DNA from 2 places in the Brevibacillus sp. FIR094 genome. Region 2 is predicted to be linked to the other one. Evidence: a T-box and tRNA genes for the amino acid it is inferred to sense, from the RefSeq annotation. Region 2 holds a T-box; the other holds one or more tRNA genes.
The links. The T-box of region 2 lies ahead of ileS (isoleucine--tRNA ligase). A T-box ahead of a tRNA ligase gene usually reads a tRNA of that ligase, here a tRNA-Ile.
Positions count from the first base shown of each region.

Region 1 (7,084 bases), on a different contig from region 2:
TGGCCTAACGGCCCGGGTTTTTCTTACTGTCCACTAAACGGGGCCTTGACCATTTATGGGAAGAGGGTTTTTTGTGAACTTAAAACAATGCGAGCAGAAATGATATCCCTAACCACAAGCATAGAGGGGTGAACAATGCCGTATCTTGACGGGCAAACTTCGTATTTTTTACTTTTTTAAAAAAACCAATGTAGTTGAAGTCTCCCACAGCCCGCAGGACAAATACAGCGGCACAGACAATGCATCCCCATTGAATCAAAGAAGGGGCTATAACGGGCGAGAGATAACCGCTCTGGGCAAGCAAAAGGTAAGCGGCACAAGTCAACAAGCAAGCAACGACGATGGTTCCGCCTTTCCGAGGGGAAAAAGTCCGACGAGAATGATCGGCTGTTGTGGGAATGACAGAATCGGTCCCCCATTTTCCTCCGAAGGCCCAATAAAAATGGAGCAAGGATACTAAGACTAAGAACAAAGCAGATGAGATAGGAAAAACATGCATCATGGGAATGCCTCCTACTGATTCGTAATGATTTTTGTGAAGATACGCGTCCGTATGTTTTGGGTAAAAAAATCCCTGCGCAGTATAGTCTGTCAGGCAGAGAGGGTTAATCAAATCCAAGTCATAAAATGATGCAAGGGCTCGGACATATCAAAAGGCGCTTCTAGCTCTCTGCGCACGAGCCAACCAATATAGAGGAGGTATGCGAGTTGAGCGCGTGCCATTGCATCAGCGGGAGCCAGCCCTTTTTTCTCATACAAAGAGGCAACGAAGTCGATCCTACGCTTCTCGATTTCCACGAGACGTTTGCAAAGGGCAGGATTTTGCTTCGCCCAGTTGTACATAGCGGCTTCGATTTTTCGCTCGCTACTAAAAACGCTCGACAACAACTGTTCCAGCGACATACTGTCCGCGTGTGGCGCTCGAATGATCCGCTCAGTCGCATGCTCCTCCCAATAATCGATCATGGAGTCCAGTAGCGCTTGACGATCTGGAAAGTGATGATAAAAGCTCCCTTTACTGATCTTCAGCTTTCTGGCGAGAGGTTCCACACGAACAGCGTCAATGCCTGCTTCAGCCAACATCTCGAGCCCTGCCCGAATCCAATCTTCACGTACGTATTGCATGGTTCACCTCAAAAGATACGGTATCGTATGTTTCTGGTTCCATGTTATTCCACCGGGTGTGAAGTGTCAAGAAGCATTGAATTGTGTATGGAGAAAGTAGCAGAGGGCTAAGGTGATCTCGGGTACCAATGAAAAACAACCTCGCTTCGCATGATGATCATAGCGAAAACGAGGTTGTTTTTCTATCTGAGGGAATGGAGCTACACGTAGCTTCTGTTATTCGCGAATGGATTTGACCATCGCAATATGCTCGATACCCGCATCATCAAATAAGTCGCCAAAAGGCTCATAGCCGAGCTTTTCATAAAACCGTTGGGCTTGCGTCTGCGCGTTCAGCTTCAGGCTGTCATACCCGTGTTGTTTGGCCAGCTCTTCTATCGCGAGCATGATTTGGCGGCCGAGCCCAGTACCGCGTTCTGTTTTGGCAACCGCCACCCGTTCAATTTTTCCCACCCCAGGTGCGTAGTTACGAACACGGCTTGCGCCCACTGGCTTTCCATCGCGGTAGGCCACAAAATGAATCGTTCCGCCATGCAGTGTGTCGTGCTCATCTATTTCCAACTCTTCCGGTACTTCCTGTTCCTCGATGAAAACGGCTCGGCGTACGGACAGGGCATCCGCCAATTCTTGTTCAGTGGTGACTCGTTGGATCTGGTAGGTTTGCAGGTTCATCGGTATTCGTCCTTTGTTAGAAAATATCCCTCCCTACGACGGATACGCAGGGAGGGTTGATGATTGAGGAAAGGTTGTTTATTTTTTGAGAAGGAAAGTCTGGTAAACGCTCCAGATGCCATCCTCGAGTTGATAAACCAAGTGGAAGCGATCAATCTCGCTGTTCAGGTCAATTTTTGCCATGCTCAGTTGACCGGTTACATCCCGCAGCTCATCGTCGGACAGGTCGCGCCCGATGGTCAGATGCGGTACGTATGCGTAGGTTTCTTTTTCATTCACACACTGATTGGCAATCTTTAAATGCAGCTCGTTAAATGGTTCTTTGTTTTGCACAGCCAAATAGATCACGTTGTTGGTAGGGTGGAAAGAAGATACCCGATGGAAATGAGCCGAAAAGCTGTCGGTAGAGGAGGCAACCTGCTCCAGATGGCTCACCAGCTCAGGAAGCTTGGCTTCGTCCAGCTCAAAGGCTTCCTTCAAACGGATATACGGAGGAACCAAAGCATAGCCTGGGTCATAACGTTTCCGGTAAGAGTTCGCTACTTCTTGCACCTTGCTAGATGGGAATATTACGATACTGTACATCATCAGAACCACTCCTCCTTACTATCTATCATGCTCTACAAGATATTATTTTAACAGAAAATTCTTCATTTGTGTAATGTTAAGCGTGGGTCTGTATATTCCTTGTGTCAAAGGAAAGACTGTGTAGTGCAAGGAGGTGCCGCACTGCATGTATACGGCAATGATGATCACATTCATTTTTCTGGTTCTGCTTCTACTGTCTGTGCTGACCTTCACGATCTTGACTGCGATACGAAAAGGAGAATTCGAAGAAGCACTCGTATCGACTATTAAGGATGAAGGTCCACAAGAAGAACAGCCACGGTAAGTTTACCCGTAAAGCGTCTTAAGCATACGCGGTAGATTGCGCTGCCAGTGGCCCCACGTATGGTCACCCTCAAACGTTTCATAAACGAGGGTGGCTTTTTTCGTGCCCAAAATCTCGCGCAGTTCTTCATTGGCCGCTAGAAGATTCAATGTGCCACGACCCGTGCTTACTGCCGTTTCCTCCGTCCCGATCTCCAAATAAATGGTTTGCGGTACGGAAAAGTCAGCGTCAGCTATCAGACGATTTAACTTTGCGTCCATGGCAATCGACTGGCAGGCAACTTGTCCAAACGTATGTGGATAGTGAAGAGCAGTAAAAAGAGAGACAACCCCGCCCAATGACTCGCCAAGAAGTGTTCGTGCGTTTCCCAAAGGATGTGTAGAGTAATGCGTATCGACATAGCTCACGACTTCATCGGCGAGGAAGCGACGGTAGGCCATATGCTCCTTGCCATCCGGATGATAACGGTCATTCCGTTTACTTTTCTCGACAGGGAGAAAGACAGCGATGATATCAGGCAATTCTTTGTCCTGGTTCAATTGATCCAGCAAAGAAGCCATCCTGCCCATTGCCAAGTAATCTTCTCCATCTTGTACGTAGAGGACTGGATACGAATAGAGTGGCGAGTAGCGTTGGGGTGTGTAGACAACCAGCTTTTCCGGCGTCCCCAAATGCCGGCTTTCCAAGATGATTTCCTCAAGGGCCACTACGGTGTCCTCCTTATTTGGATATTCCTTTCATTATACAGGAGCGAGCGGGCATGCCCAACAGTTTGGGTGCAGGGTCAGTCAGGCTGTGGGCGAAAGATTGTCGCAATTTGGCCAGCGTGTGATACTATGGTAGGAAACGACTTCACTCGATTTGTGGAAGGGGTTGTCTCTTATATGAAGAAGCAAGTACACAGCATCGAAGTCAGAAACGCTGCTCTCGCACGTTTGGCAGAACGCGGAGTGACGCTGGATGATATCGCAGAGATCGTCTATCTCATGCAGTCACCATACCATCCAGATCTCACAATGGCGCAGTGCATCGAGAGCGTGAAAGCGGTCTTGGAAAAAAGGGAAATGCAGCACGCCATCCTGGTTGGCGTTGAGTTGGATACGTTAGCAGAGAAGGGCCTCTTGTCCGAGCCGCTCCAATCCATCATCGCAGCAGATGAAGGACTGTTCGGATGCGACGAAACATTGGCACTAGGCTCCGTATTTGGATATGGAAGTATCGCGGTGACCACCTTTGGACATTTGGATAAGCACAAGGTCGGGGTGATTAAAAGGCTGGATACCAAGTCGGCAGAGGGACGTGTTCACACATTTTTGGACGACCTCGTGGCGAGTGTGGCAGCCAATGCATCTAGCCGCATGGCACATCGGATGAGAGATGAGCAGGAGGCGGAGTTGACACGAAGTGAGGCGTTGAAGCAACAGGAAGCGGAGCTACGTGTCGAGGAGAAAGGGAAAGGGACGGAGCAGGCGGGGTAGGCTAGGGTTGCGATGAGGGAGTTTGTTTCGATCGTTACCTAATTATCTTGTTTGTTGTTGTAACCTTTAGTGGATAGTCTTTTGTCTGGCTGAGCCAATTCTTCACGGGTGTAGCTCATGTGCTTGATGGCGTCATGTTTGATGTGATGCCATCAAGTAGGTAATCCCCTGTTTTGTAGGGGATGTGGGCAGCAGCGGTGAGGAATGGCTTTTTTGTTGGGGGCTTGGGTAAGCACATATAGCTGAAACGAGATGGTCTTGGCTTTTTGCAAGGTAAAAGCAAGACTGATATCACTGGGTTTCTTAGTGTTCTTTTGGTACGAGTGAAAATTTTTACAAGAAATTATTCATTTCCTCTTGAAATCCATTTTACGATGCTGTATAGTAATAAATGTGATCGACGTCCGATACGATTCGGGCCCTTAGCTCAGTTGGTCAGAGCGGTCGGCTCATAACCGATTGGTCGTAGGTTCGAGTCCTACAGGGCCCACCATTAAACGATCACACACATATCCCATGATCCGGTAGCTCAGTTGGGAGAGCACCATCTTGACAGGGTGGGGGTCGCTGGTTCGAACCCAGTCCGGATCACCATATATCGAATGCTGAAACCCTTGGTAATCAAGGGTTTTTTTTATTTTATGCACCTGATTCATTCGCGTCAACAAGTCCAAAAAACAGAGTTGTTGACGGATTGTTGACGGAATCAATCAGACTTGTTTCTTGGATTTAGTTACTGGGGAATCAAAAAGCGAATCAAAATGCTTCGCTGCTTCTTGATCAGCTGAGCGCAGGGCATGACCATATACGTTCATTGTCGTTAAGATATTTGAATGTCCAAGCCGTTCAGAAATGATCTTTGCATGAACGCCTTTTTAATGAGCAGTGTAGCCGAGGTATGGCGCAGATCGTGGAAACGAATATATTTGAGGTTGTGTCTCTTTGTAAATCGGCTCCACCATGTTATGGATACAGTGGTTTTCCGTTCATGCTTGAAAAAACAAATAAGCGTTCCCCTTCTTCCCATAATTCTTCACTTTGCATCCGAGTCTTAGCTGATTGCACTTTAAGGGCCATAACCTCTGGAATAAGGGATGGCGGGATGGATACTTTCCGTTTAGAATTTTTGGTTTTCGGATCTAAGATTTTATTACCAACATCCTTCACATAAGTTAAGGATTGTCTAACGTCGATTGTTCCAACCCCGTCGTCTATTTCGATGTGTTTCCATTTCAGACCTAGTAACTCGCACCGTAGACTACAATGATACGCTCGGTGTTGAAGGCTAGTGGAATACTCATCCACAGAATAAGGATAAACCTGTGAATACCAAACTCGATAAAGAATCAGCAGAAAAAGTGATCGGAGTCCTTGGTGCACTTTGGACAGCCAGCCCGGACCCCAAAGTAAGGGATGCGGCTCATTATGCGGCGAAGGCATTCCGTGATGCAGTAGGCATTTCTAAATAGTGGCACAGCCCTCCTTCGGATACATAGTCTGGGGGAGGGCTGTTTTAATTATTTGTCATATAGCTTAAGTAAAATAAATATTAAAACCCAAAATATACCTCCTAGTATTATGTTGCTACCTCCTCCAAAGAATAATCCGGTAAAGAGTCCTAAAACAACTATTATAAATATTTCTAATAATTTGAACATCGTTATTCATCTTCCTTTTTTAGAATTTGACGTATATAATAACACAGAACAAAAATGGAAAAAGGTGGGAATAATATGAAGAAGTTGGCATCTTTCTTGTGTGTCTGCCTTGCTACAACATTAGTGTTAACTCCTGGGATAAGTCACAATGTATTGGCAAAAGAACGCTTGAAAAAACTAGAAATAGTTGAGATCGCATTAGATGACTCTCGTTCCTCGCGATCGTTAAAAGCGTTGAATAATAATGATAGCGAAGAAACTTATTACTTCATCCATAATGAAGGTGAAGAAATAGATCCCAAAGATATAAAGGAATATATAAAGACTGAACTCAAAATAAATCGCTCGTCTGAAGACGAAGGAGCTGCACCAAAACTGATGGGTGTAGGTGTTTATAAACAAGATGGCACTAGACACGTTGATTACATCTTTGATCAACTAGATGAAGTCCCTTTAGAAGAAATTCGTGAAGAAATTGAAGAAAAAGTTGAACTTGCTGAAAATGAAGGTGCAAGGAATATTATATCATTAAATGCTTCTGCGAGTTCTGATGATGATACATATTCCGATTCTTACACGTATAGAGTGAGAGATGATAATCGAAATGAAATCGCGGGTGTTTATACCAGCAATGTAGACTATATAAGAAAGGGTACATCAACATTAAAGGGAGAGAAAGTCTCTGTTTGGGATGTTAAGTTTTTCAATCAAACAGAACCAAGAAATAATTACCAAACTCGAGAATTAGCAATGAGATATAGACATAGTGGTAGTGATGCTGACGAACAGACAATTCGCTCATATGGGCCATATACAACTGACACTGACTCATCTGCTTCTGTTGGATTATCAGGTTTAGTTCCTTCTGTGAGTTGGACTTTCAACACTAAATCAGCAAGTATTAAGGATGAATCAAGCTTATCCGATAATTATACGAAGTGGATTGTCGATTTTAAGTTAGGAACGAGGACAGCAAAAAGTAACTTTGTATATGAACCAGGTGTTCGTGTAACAAATAACGATGCAGGGATAGTTTTTAAGCATAACCATTATGTTAATTACTACAGAAATCTTGATTCTCAAGCAAAACTAAACACGGGCACCATTGAATTAATATTAACAGACTTGTAATAATTACAATAGCAAACAACCCGCCAGGCTTAACATCTTGGCGGGTTGTTCTCTTACACAAGCAGCTTGGCTAAAATACTTTTAAATTCCGCGATATCAAAATGAACCTGGTCGAAAGTCTCTATCTG
Region 1 is NZ_JBEAES010000022.1:98,532-105,615, reverse strand. Features, by position in the region: gene ACQ5DJ_RS19640 (DUF3995 domain-containing protein) at 80-502, opposite strand; gene ACQ5DJ_RS19635 (TetR/AcrR family transcriptional regulator) at 610-1,125, opposite strand; gene ACQ5DJ_RS19630 (GNAT family N-acetyltransferase) at 1,342-1,797, opposite strand; gene ACQ5DJ_RS19625 (YjcG family protein) at 1,876-2,385, opposite strand; gene ACQ5DJ_RS19620 (hypothetical protein) at 2,531-2,689, shown strand; gene ACQ5DJ_RS19615 (alpha/beta hydrolase) at 2,692-3,396, opposite strand; gene ACQ5DJ_RS19610 (phosphatidylglycerophosphatase A family protein) at 3,574-4,167, shown strand; tRNA gene ACQ5DJ_RS19605 (tRNA-Ile) at 4,584-4,660, shown strand; tRNA gene ACQ5DJ_RS19600 (tRNA-Val) at 4,686-4,761, shown strand; gene ACQ5DJ_RS19595 (hypothetical protein) at 5,490-5,636, shown strand; gene ACQ5DJ_RS19590 (hypothetical protein) at 5,901-6,956, shown strand.
Region 1: it encodes a tRNA-Ile, which carries the amino acid that the T-box ahead of ileS (isoleucine--tRNA ligase) is inferred to sense. The anticodon was not compared.

Region 2 (13,099 bases):
GATGCTAAGATTAATTTGTTTGACAGAGAACATAAGGACCTGATGCGGACATATGGCAGTTCTGTTATTTGCGGTCCGCATTCGGAATTTTTCATTATTGATACTTCCGCAGAGACTACGGTTTTGGGAATACATTTCAAACCGGGGGGTATTGCTCCATTTCTTAACATGCCCGTGAATGAACTACATAATATTCATGTATCCCTGGAGACAATGTGGGGAGTAAGAGTCCAAGAACTACGTGAGGCGCTGTTTGTATCAAAAACGGTGGATGATAAGTTTCGAACACTTGAAGATAGTCTTATCATGCTGGCATCCAGACCTCTGATCCGACATCCTGCAGTAAGCTTCGCACTTAACGAATTTCTGAGTTTGCCGCATACAAGGCCTCTCTCGGATGTGATCGGACAAATCGGTTTAAGCCAACGAAGATTTATCCAAATTTTCAAAGCAGAAGTGGGGTTGACTCCCAAGCTTTTCTGTCGTCTTCGCCGTTTTCAGGAGGTTTTGAACAGAATAGACCACGCAAAGAGCGTCAATTGGTTGGATGTCGCTATCGCTTGCGGTTATTATGATCAGATGCATTTTATAAAAGATTTTCAGGCTTTCAGCAGCCTCAATCCTACTGAATATCTCTTGAGGCAATGCATGCATCAGAATCATGTTGCGCTCCCCAACTAAAGGGTCAAATTTTTACTATACCCTCGTTTTAGGGAAAGATAGAATATTTATATGAGGCGGGCAAACAGATGAATCGCATCTAGCCATACTTGCATATGGCTCATCATATTCCGGGAAAGAGAGAGGTGGATTTAAATGGATAAAGCAACCCCGTTTCTATGGATCAGGAATACTGCGGAAGCGATTGAGTTCTATAAGAAGGCATTCGATGCAGTAGAGAGATATCGCTTGACGGAGCCGGAAGGCAAAGTGGCTCATGCTGAAATTACAATCGGCGGAGCCCTAATACAACTCGCTGGAGAATATCCCGAATACGGCATTTTAGGGCCGGAAACGATTGGAAACACAACGGTTGGTATCCAACTGAATGTCGAAGATGCAGATAAAGTGTTCCATCAGGCGATTGCTGCTGGAGCGACAGTCGTTAATCCAATGGCGGATCAATTCTACGGTGACCGAGCGGGAAGTGTGAAGGATCCGTTCGGACATTATTGGATGATCTCAACCACAATTGAAATTGTAGAACCTGAGGAAATACAGAAGCGATTCCTCGCCTTGTATGTAAATTAAGCACAAAAGGATATCCCGTTAATGCTCATATGAGGCATTTCGGGATATCCTTTTTTTCTACAGTATGCCAATCCTGTTCCTTTCCGTTGGAAGTATGGCTTGGAGAGCTGATCGTGAAGGTTATTTCAGGATCGTTCTACTAGTGATATAGAAGACCGGAACTCCATGTACCATAAGGGGTTCCGGTCTAATACTTTATTTTCACTGAATACTACGTAGCTTTTTTGATAACAACCTACTCTGATTTTATTAGTTGACACCAAAAACAGGAAAGAGTAATATGATACCAATAACTTGATAATAACATTTTGTTAATAACAAAAAGGCAACAACAATTCAGCAGCTAAAAGAGGCGATTGGATGAACGATAAACCAAATGTCAATAAACGAGGTCAAACCGAACAGGAGTACTTGGAGGCTTATGATGTCAGCCAATTCGAGCGACCGTCTGTGACGGTCGATATGCTGGTATTCACCGTGATGGATGAGCTGGAGGAGAATTACCGCAAGCTCTCTCCCAAGTCGTTGAAAATATTGCTCGTGAAGCGTGGGGAGCATCCGTATATCGGTCAATGGGCGTTGCCAGGTGGGTTTGTTACACCTGGGGAGAGTCTCGAGGAGGCAGCCAGACGAGAGCTGCGTACGGAAACAAACGTAGACGACATTTACTTGGAGCAGCTCTACACCTGGGGAGATACGGGCAGAGATCCGCGGACATGGGTCATCAGCACATCGTACATGGCCTTGGTAGATAGCTCGTCTTTACAGCTGCAAGCAGGGGATGATGCAGATGAAGCGGAGTGGTACCGCATCGAGGACAAATGGCTGAAAGAAACGAAGACGTCTACCCCGGACGGTACCATTACTGAAAAATGGCTGGAGCTGCGACTTGTGCACGAGAGCGAAGAGCTGTCTGCCACCATTAAGATCACGAAAACAGTAACGGGTCGCACCGTACGTGAGACCCGCGAAATTGTAGAGACGAACAACATTGCATTTGATCACGCCAAAATCATTCAATACGCACTGGAGCGATTGCGTAACAAGATTGAATACACGGACATTGCCTTTGCCTTAATGCCAGAGCTGTTCACGCTGAGCGATCTGCAACAGGTGTACGAAGTGATTTTGGGACGTGAGCTGTTGGCTGCGGCGTTTCGCAGGAAGGTAGCCGACAAAGTGCTAGAAACGAATCAATATCGAAAACATGCCGGGCACCGCCCATCCAAGTATTTCCGCTTTAATCCGGAATGGATGGATCAGACGTAGCCCCGTACCAGGGAGGAAATCACAATGAATCAGGGACACAATCGAAGTGTTCGCGTACGAATCGCACAAGAGACGCTGCAAATCATAGAGCAAGGCTACTACATGAACAAAGCCGGAGAAAAGAAGAGCATTACGGAGGATCTGGCTGCTGCAATCAGCCAGTCGATCTTGTATCGTCCAAATGATTTGGCAGCAGACACCGTGCAACTGCCATCGCATCAAACAACAGCTGCACAGCTGCGTGCCAAGGTGGAGGTAACCTCGGAATCCAGCCTGGATGCAGCCAAACGCCTCGTCGTTCAAGAGAAACGAGCAGATGCCATATGCTTGAATTTTGCTTCCGCCAAAAATCCGGGCGGAGGATTCCTCGGAGGGAGCCAGGCGCAGGAAGAGAGCTTGGCGCGTTCCTCCGGGCTGTATCCTTGCATCGTGCAAATGCAGGAAATGTACACCTTTCATCGCCAGTTGAAAACCTGCTTTTATTCCGACTACATGATTTATTCACCGCTGGTCCCTGTGCTCCGGGACCAAAGCGACCAGCTTTTGCATGATCCATACCTCTTGTCTTTTGTTACGGCGCCTGCTGTGAATGCGGGGGTTGTTCGTGAGCGAGAGCCTGAAAACATCGCGAAGATTGGCCCTGTCATGAAGGAACGCATCCGAAAAATTTTGCGGGCAGCAGCCATTCACAACCACGGGACGATCATTTTGGGAGCGTACGGCTGCGGAGTATTCCGCAACAAAGCGGAGGACGTAGCAGATTACTTTGCGACTGTTTTGATCGAGGAGCAGCATGCACAGCTTTTTGACCACATCGTTTTTGCCGTCTACGACAATTCTGCGCGCCAGGAAAACCTGCGAGCGTTCAAGGAGAGATTCGCATGAATGCGAAAAGCACCGGCTTTTTAGCAGACTGGAATTGGTTTGAAAAAATATGGCTCATCTCGTTTACACTCGTTACCGTCTATTTGTATTTTGCACTGGATGATACATTAATTGGCTTGATCGCGTCTTTGACAGGGATGCTGAGTGTCGTGCTCGTCGCCAAAGGAAAGACGTGGAGTTACTACCCGGGTATCATCAATGTGGTTTTGTACGCGTTCGTGGCCTATGGGCAAAAGTACTATGGCGAAGTAATGCTGAATCTTCTCTATTTTTTGCCGATGCAATTCATAGGACTCTACCTGTGGCGTAAAAACCGCGTATCTGAAGTCAAACAAAATGACGTCAAGATTACGATTTTGTCCAACCGTGCGCGCATCTGGTGGACGATCTTGAGTATCATCGCAACGATTGCCTACGGGTTTGTATTGAAGCAAATGGGTGGGGCCTTGCCCTTTGTCGATTCCTTGACGGCCGTTCTCTCCGTCATCGCGATGCTCTTTATGGTGAAGCGCTTGGTCGAGCAGTGGGTGGTCTGGATCATCATTGATTTGTTCACGATCTACATGTGGCTGGTAGCGTTTTTGAAGGACGGAAGCGATATCTCGATGCTGGTCATGTGGTCCGCTTATTTGGTGAATGCCATCTACGGATTGATGAACTGGGTTCGGCAATACCGTAAGCAAAGGGAGGAGCAGACATGGGGGGCGTAGGCTTCATTGGCGGCAAATTTTTGCCACTGCATCAAGGACATGTATACGCGATTACACAGGCTGCCTGCCGCTGCGACGAACTGTACGTCGTTCTCTCGCATAGCCCGATTCGTGACCGAAAGCTGTGTGAGGAGGCAGGAATTAAGCCAATTCCCTATGAAGTGCGCTTGAGATGGCTGTCCACGCTGGTCAAGGACATGGAGAATGTTCGAGTGATTGCAGTTGAGGATTGTGCAGATAGTGATGAGAGCTACGATTGGGAGACGGGAGCAGCGGATATCAAGCGCAAGATCGGGAAAAAAATCGATCTGGTTTTCAGCTCCGAGCCCTCCTATGATTCGATTTTTCACCGTTTATACCCGGAGGCAGCGCACATCATTCTCGATGAATCGCGCTGCCAAGTACCAATTTCCGCTACCCGAATCCGCAACGAAGGAGTCTACACCCATTGGCAGCACATTCCTGCTGTTGTTCAACCCTATTTCGTTAAAAAGGTAGTGGTGGTAGGAACAGAGAGCTGCGGGAAATCGACCTTGACCCGTTATCTAGCGAAAATCTACAACACTACGTTTGTCGAGGAGTATGGGCGTACAATCTGCGAAGAGGTCGGGGGGTGCGATACGATTTTGACACCGGAGTATTTTCCGCATATCGCGTACGGCCACAAAATGAAAGAGTACGAAGCGCTCCAGAAAGCCAACAAGCTCTTGTTCATCGATACCGAAGCGATTGTCACCCAGTTTTACTCCGAACTGTACACCGGGCAAACCTTCCCTGTTCTCGACCAGGTTGCCGAAGAGCAAGCATACGATTTGTGGTTGTTCATGGAGCCAGATGTCGCATGGGTGGATGATGGACTGCGTGTGCACGGAGAGGAGCAAGTGCGCCTGCACAATCATGAAAAGCTGCGCCAGATGCTGGATGAGCGGGGAATTACGTACGTGACACTGCGAGGAAATTATGCCGAGAGACTGCAAGGAGCTATGCAGCATGTCGATCAACTGTTGAAGACGACTTCTCAACGAGCTGGAATTGGACTAGACTAAAGTCATAATGATTCTGACAGTAGAAGGGAGCCGTGCTGCATGCAGTCGATCGTACAGCCGCTATCCCCCCTTAGCTTGAAGGAATGGGCAGTCGCCGTCAAAGCACTTGGAGAAGGTGAGCAGATCATCACGATCCGCAAGGGTGGATTATACGAAGAAACACGAGAATTCCGCTTGGAAAACAATCAATTTTATTTGTATCCGACCTATGAGCACCAGAAGCGCGACATGGTAAAGGCAGACTACCAACACCTGTTAGACGCGACCCTCGAAGGCTGGACAATGGACAAGAAGACGGTGACTATCGAATATTTTGCCGAAGTAACTGACGGTGTAGAGCTGATGGACGAAGCCAAGCTGCGTGCGCTTTCGCCCTTCCACATCTGGACGGATAATTTTGCAGATGTGCGTTTGCATTGGAAGAAAAAACATCCACTGCACATTTTGTTCGTGCGAATGTATCGATTAGAGCAGCCGGTAGAAATCCCGATTGACGCTGCTTACCAAGGCTGCAAATCTTGGCATGATCTATTGGTGGACATTCCGCGAGCTGCGTTTACCCCTGTGCTTTCTGACGAGGAGTTCGCAAAGAAAAAAGCTGCGATCATGACCATTCTGCAAAAATAACATTCCATCCCAATCTTGTCTGGAGGGTTCTCATGAAAGCGATCTTGGTAACGGAATTAGGCGGGCCAGAAATGATGAAATATACGGAAGTCGAGATGCCGACCATGTCACCTACACAGGTCCTGATTCGCGTCGAGATGACCAGTGTCAATTTTGCCGATATCAAATCCAGATATGGAAAAAAGGGAGCAGCCAAGCTGCCGTTTATTCCAGGACTCGATGCGACTGGCGTGATCGAACAGGTAGGGACAGAGGTGCAAAGCCTGAAGGTGGGACAACGAGTCATCGCATTTCCAGCCAACGGATCTTACGCCGAGTATATCGTGGCGGATGAGAGCTTGACCTTTGCCCTCCCAGATCAAATCAGCACGGAAACAGCTGCCGCTTGCCCAGTCGTGTCATTTACTTCGTACCAGCTACTGGCGAAGGTTGCCCGCGTTGCCAAAGGGGAAACCGTACTGATTCACGCTGCGGCAGGCGGAATCGGGACGACGGCGATTCAATTAGCCAAGCTGCTCGGAGCAGGACGTGTCATTGGCACAGTTGGTAATGAAGCAAAGGCGGAACTTGTCTCGTCAGCCGGTGCTGACCATGTGATTTGCAATGATCGCGAAGATTTTGTGGAAAAGGTACGTGAGCTGACAGATGGTGCGGGAGCCGACGTCATTTTGGACTCGATTTCCGGAACGGTGAGCGAGCGCAGTCTCGAGTGTCTCGCTTGGTACGGCCGACTCGTCCATTTCGGCAATGCCAGCGGCGAAATCGGCCAGATCAAGACCATCGACCTGCATGCCAGCTGCCGCTCTGTATTAGGCTTCAGCTTTGGTACGACACGTAAGCTGCGCCCACACTTGTTGCAGGATACAGCGAAGCCAGTCTTGGAGTATTTAGCGAATGGCCAGCTCGACATCAAGATCGGTAAGCATTTTGCATTAGAAGAAGCAGCGAGTGCCCATGCGTGGGTCGAGAGCAGGGCGAGCACGGGAAAAGTACTGCTGGATGTGCGTTCGTAATAATGTGGAGCCCTTGCTGACTCACAAGCGGGGGCTTTCTCTTTATCATTTTTGAGAGGTGAATGCTACGCAGTGAAGGGTGAAGATGGTGCAATCAACGGATTTATTTCCTATGTACTCGAAGATCAGGCATGTGAAATCATTTCCCTGGACAGTGTGTTCGAAAACAAAGGAATCGGGACCGCGTTTCTCAATCAAGTAGCGCGGACCGCCAAAGAAAAAGGCTGCCACCGCATGAAGCTCGTCACCACCAACGATAACCTGCACGCCATGGGCTTTTACCAAAAAAGAGGCTATCCTTTTTATTAAAAATCTCTTTTAAAATGCATCGCAGAAGCAATTGCTGTCCGAAAAGCGCAGGTACATGTTTGGAAGGAGACCGCCCGAACATAGTGAGGAAAAAGGCGACTGAAAAACATGTGCCTGCGCTTCCCCCCGACCACCGCGAAATGAAAGCCTCCGGCTTTTTAAAAAGTTTGCCCCCACACAATTGTTGACATTCATAACTGTACGAATTATTATTACAGTACTCTTCGCAAGGAGGCCGTCTGTGACGTGAATAGTGAATTTACCATAGCTGTTCACAGCTTGGCTTTGTTGGCTCATATACCAGAGCATATGGCAAGCAGTGAGCTCATCGCAAAAAATGTATGTACCAATCCTGCCAGAATTCGCAAAATCATGAGCATTCTGCGTAAGAACGGATTTGTGAAGACCAAAGAGGGAATTGGCGGCGGTTATATCCTCGCGTGCGACCCGAATGAGGTCACTTTGGCCGAGATTTATTGCTCGATCTCGAACGGTACGCTGAAACCGCATTGGTGTTCGGGAGATCCGCAAGAAGCGTGTCAGGTTTCTGCGAATATGCACGGAGTTATGGATCAGATTTTTACCGAAGCAGAGATGTACTTTACGAAGTATTTGGAACAAATCACGATCCAGACCGTATTAGATAAAGTCCGTCAAGGATGTCAGGAGAATTCGCAACAGTAACCTTACAAATTTTTAACGTGGAAACTGTAATGATTTCCGTTACAATTAGGAGGTGCACGAGAATGAATCGAGATGAGTTATTGGAAGTCGGAGAATGGGTATTGGGAAAAACCAAATTCGGCGAGTTAGTTCAAGGCTTCGTCGAAACAGATGATTCATTGCGAGGTACCGCGAAAGTTTATGTGGTTCAATGCGACAACGAAGAGACGATCGGCAAGCAGGTGGTGATTCCGAGACAGTGGATGGAACGCATTGCGGTAGGTTCTTTTGATGATGAAGAACACATGCATGATTTGATCGACCTCGCCCTCGCAACCAAAGATAGAGAGTGGTTTATGGACCTGACTGCCAAGGCAAGCACCATGAAACAGGCGTCAGGGAAAGAAGCCCGCAAAACAAGAAGCTCTTCCATTCGCAATCGCTTGGGAACTTCAGCTATTTGGGAGCAATAATTTTTCACTATACAGGAGGAGTACGGAGTATGTCTAACGTGAATCAGAACAGTTGGTTTGAAAAAGGAATGAGCTTTGCCGCGTACAAAGAAAGCATGAACGTCAACAAAGAAGAGCTGTCCCGCGTATACGATCAGCTCACATTTACTAAGGAGGACCTAGCGTTCTTTGGTGATCTCTCCCAGCGCAATTGGAAAGGGATCGTGCTGACCGCAGACTGGTGTGGGGATGCTTCCTTGTGCGTTCCTGTCATTCAGCGAATTGCCGAGGAAAGCAACATCGAATTGCGCTTTCTCATCCGTGACGAAAATCTGGAGTTGATGGATCAATACCTGACCAATGGCACAGCACGTGCGATCCCGATCTTTATTTTCCTCGATCAGGATGGCTACGAGGCAAGAGTTTGGGGCCCGCGCGCTCCAGAAGTACAGGAAATGATTACGACAGCCCGTGCAGGATTGCCGGCTGCAGACGCTCCAGATTTTGAGGAAAAGCAAAAGGAGTTGTACCGCAACTTCAAGCAAAAGATATCTACAGACCCTGCCATTTGGCGTACGGTGATTGAGAGTGTAAAAGCGAAGCTGCAAGGCTAAAGAGAAAAATCTATAGGATAGGAATGGATAAATGAATATGAGTAAACAAGAGAATAGTCAGCGACCGATTCTCTTCCTAATGATCAACATGTTTATTGCGATGCTGGGAATTGGCTTGATTATTCCAATTTTGCCCGAATTTCTTAAAGAGTTCGGCGCGGGTGGCGAGACGGCTGGATACTTGGTGGCGGCCTTTGGTGTGACCCAATTTCTTTTTTCTCCGATTGCGGGGGAATGGTCAGATAAGTACGGTCGAAAAATCATGATTGTATCGGGACTCGTCCTGTTTACGATCTCCAATCTGGTTTTTGCCTTAGCTGAACAGACTTGGGTGCTCTACCTTTCTCGTCTGATCGGCGGAATCGGGGCAGCGGCGATGATTCCGTCCATGCTAGCGTATGTAGCAGACATCACGACAGAGGACAAACGAGGAAAAGGACTAGGGATGCTCGGAGCTGCCATGTCGCTCGGATTTGTTATCGGACCTGGTATTGGCGGATTTTTGGCGGAGCTTGGCTTGCGTATGCCGTTCTACATTTCTGCGGCAGTCGGTGCGGTAGCCACACTCGGTTCCATCTTTTTCTTGTCAGAATCACTTCCGAAGGAAAAGCAGCTCGCGGCACGAAAAGGCAAAGAGAAGCAGGAAAACATCTTCGTACAACTCGGCAAGTCGTTTCAATCGTCGTACTTCATCATGCTGGTGCTGATCTTTACGATGACATTTGGCTTGGCGAACTTTGAAGTCATTTTCCCGCTGTTCGTTGATGCGAAGTTCGCTTATACTCCGCGTGATATTTCCATCATTATCACAGTGGGAGCACTTGCAGGTACGATTGTGCAGGGAGCGCTGATCGGCAAGCTCATTACTCGTTTTGGCGAGAAGAAGCTCATTAACTGGACGTTCTTCATGTCTGCCGTATCGATGGTGCTGATGCTGCTGTCTGGTAACTTCTGGTATATGCTGATTATGACAGTTATCTTCTTTACCCTGACGTCGATTATGCGTCCGGCAATCAACACGCTGATTTCCAAGCGAGCAGGGGACGAACAGGGCTTCGTAGCAGGAATGAACAATGCTTACATGAGTCTGGGAAATATTTTCGGCCCAGCCGTGGCAGGTACGCTGTACGGGGTTCATTTGAATGCACCGTATTTGTTCGGAGCGATTATCCTGATTCTCAGCTTGTTCTTGTCGCAGGTGGAAAGCCGTCGCAGCGTGAAGCGCGTCGCAGTCTAACCCTTGACATTTTTTTGAAACCAGTGTAAAAAGTAAGGTAATAAACAAAACACCAACACCAACAAATTCATTGACGAGAAAGAGTAAGCTAATCCCCTTGTTCCCCAGAGAGTTGGCCCTAGTGCTGAAAGCCAACGTTCAAGACTTAGCGGAAAATCCTCTCCGAGAAGGAAAGCTGAAGCATCTGGAGTAAGCTGACCCGGAATCCCACCGTTACAAGGGACGCGTATGATGGTACGTAGTAGAGGTGCCGGAAAATCATGATTACATGAGCTTTTCGGAACAAGGGTGGTATCGCGAGATCAAATCTCGTCCCTTAGGGGGCGGGATTTTTTTGCGTTCTATGAACCTACACTTCTACGCACACTACAAGAAGAAGGAGTGTACATGATGAGGAAAGTAGACGTAAAAGAAAAAGCAAGAACGCGAGAGTTACGCGTTTTGGATCAGTGGAGGAAAGAGGATACATTCCGCAAGTCGATGGACAATCGGTTGGGAAAGCCTAATTTCGTCTTTTATGAAGGCCCTCCGACCGCCAACGGACAGCCGCATATCGGTCATGTGCTCGGACGGGTCATCAAGGATTTCATTGGACGTTACAAAACGATGTCCGGTTACCGTGTCGTCCGCAAAGCAGGCTGGGATACACACGGTCTTCCGGTAGAGCTTGGGGTGGAGAAGCGACTTGGTATTTCCGGTAAGCAGGAGATCGAAAACTACGGAGTGGCCAAGTTCATCGAGGAGTGCAAAAATAGCGTATTTGAGTACGAAAAACAATGGCGTGAGCTGACGGAAGGGATCGCTTATTGGACAGATATGGAGCATCCATATGTGACGTTGACCAACGATTACATCGAAAGCGTCTGGCACATCCTTTCAGAAATTCATAAAAAAGAACTGCTGTACAAAGGACATCGTGTCAGTCCGTATTGTCCGGATTGCCAGACGACGCTCAGCTCCCATGAAGTGGCGCAAGGCTATGAAGACGTGAAGGACTTGAGTGCGACGGTTAAATTCAAAAGCAAGACAAGCGATGACATCTTTCTCGCGTGGACGACGACACCATGGACACTTCCAGCCAACGTGGCTTTGGCTGTTAACAAAGAGCTCGATTACGTGCGGGTCAAGCACAAGGATGAAGTGTATGTCGTAGCAAAAAATCTCGCGGAGAAAGTGTTCAAAGAAGACTACGAGGTTTTGTCCAACCACAAAGGTACAGAATTCGTCGGTACCCAGTATGAGCCGCCTTTTGGCTATATCAAGGTAAACCATGGGCATATCGTCGTCGATGCGGACTATGTCAGTGATACGAGCGGAACTGGCATCGTGCATACTGCACCAGCGCACGGGGAGGATGATTATCGCACAACCCGTCAGCATGGACTTGATTTCGTGAACGTCGTGAATTTGGCTGGACGATATACCGATCAAATCTCGGATTTCGCGGGCCGCTTCGTAAAGGATTGCGACGTCGATATCGTAAAAGACTTGTCGCATCGCGGACTGCTGTTTTCCAAGGAGCGCTACGAACATAGCTATCCGTTTTGCTGGCGCTGCAAATCGCCGCTGCTCTACTACGCAATGGAGAGCTGGTTCATCAAAACGACAGCGATTAAGGATCAGCTGATCGAAAACAATAGCAAGATCGACTGGTATCCGGGCCACTTGCGCGAAGGTCGCTTTGGGAAATTTCTCGAAGAACTTGTAGACTGGAATATCAGCCGCAATCGGTATTGGGGGACGCCGCTCAATCTATGGCTTTGTCAGGAGTGTGGCTGCGAATATGCGCCAGGCAGTGTAAAAGAGCTGCGCGAGAAATCTGTGGCACCACTCGACGAGAGTCTGGAGCTACACAAGCCGTTTGTGGATGAGGTGAAGCTGCGTTGCTCCTGCGGCGGTACGATGGAGCGAACGCCTGAGGTCATTGATGTGTGGTTCGACAGCGGTTCGATGCCGTTTGCTCAGTACCATCATCCATTCGGCGACGAAAAGGTATTCCAGGAGCAGTATCCTGCGGACATCATTTCGGAAGGAATCGATCAGACACGGGGCTGGTTCTTTAGCTTGTTGGCAGTTTCTACTCTGTATAACGGAAAAGCTCCTTACAAGGCGGTCATCTCTACCGGTCATGTTTTGGATGAACACGGTCAAAAGATGTCCAAAAGCAAAGGAAACGGGATCGATCCGTGGGAGGTTATCGAGGAGTTCGGAGCAGATGCGTTCCGGTGGGCGCTCTTGTCTGACAGTGCGCCGTGGAGTAGCAAGCGGTTCTCCAAGCGGATCGTCGCCGAGGCGAAGTACAAAGTGATCGATACGATCCATAACACGCATGCTTTTTATTCGTTATACGCCTTGATCGATTCGTTCAAACCAGAGGAGTATCTGCCGCAAGCGCCTGTAAACGAATTGGATCGTTGGATACTTTCCCGCTTGAATACCACCTTGCAGCACGTAGTCAAAGGTCTGGAAACCTACGATTTCATGAATCCAGCGGGGCATATCGAAGCATTTGTCGACGAGCTGAGCAACTGGTACATCCGTCGTTCGAGGGATCGTTTCTGGAGTAGTGGGATGACACCTGACAAAGTGTCTGCTTACCAGACGCTACGGGGAGTGCTACTGACGCTGGCGAAGATGATCGCACCATACGCGCCGCTGATTGCTGAAGATATGTATGGCAATCTGGGGGGAGAAGGCAGTGTTCATTTGACAGACTATCCGAAGGTGAACACAGAAGCAATCGACGAAACCCTTGAGCGGGACATGGAAACGGCTCGACACATCGTGGAGCTGGCGCGAAATGTCCGCAACGAAACCGGACTCAAGACCAGACAGCCTCTGTCCGAGCTGATCGTATCGATGGAGCAGCCATTTAATCTCGAGCGTTTTGCTGGCATTATCCAAGACGAGATCAATGTCAAAAACATTCGGGTGGAGCAAAGCGATAGCAGCTTTGTGACGTATCATTTCAAGCTCAACCTGAAGATAGCTGGGAAAAAATACGGCAAGCTCGTTGGGGCAAT
Region 2 is NZ_JBEAES010000013.1:2,230-15,328, forward strand. Features, by position in the region: gene ACQ5DJ_RS13355 (AraC family transcriptional regulator) at 1-681, shown strand, start outside; gene ACQ5DJ_RS13360 (VOC family protein) at 817-1,251, shown strand; gene ACQ5DJ_RS13365 (NUDIX hydrolase) at 1,612-2,520, shown strand; gene ACQ5DJ_RS13370 (TIGR02452 family protein) at 2,545-3,405, shown strand; gene pnuC (nicotinamide riboside transporter PnuC) at 3,402-4,115, shown strand; gene nadR (multifunctional transcriptional regulator/nicotinamide-nucleotide adenylyltransferase/ribosylnicotinamide kinase NadR) at 4,103-5,161, shown strand; gene ACQ5DJ_RS13385 (DUF1802 family protein) at 5,201-5,788, shown strand; gene ACQ5DJ_RS13390 (quinone oxidoreductase family protein) at 5,821-6,801, shown strand; gene ACQ5DJ_RS13395 (GNAT family N-acetyltransferase) at 6,874-7,110, shown strand; gene ACQ5DJ_RS13400 (RrF2 family transcriptional regulator) at 7,357-7,794, shown strand; gene ACQ5DJ_RS13405 (IDEAL domain-containing protein) at 7,857-8,246, shown strand; gene ACQ5DJ_RS13410 (thioredoxin family protein) at 8,276-8,839, shown strand; gene ACQ5DJ_RS13415 (MFS transporter) at 8,871-10,076, shown strand; T-box leader at 10,138-10,396, shown strand; gene ileS (isoleucine--tRNA ligase) at 10,467-13,099, shown strand, end outside.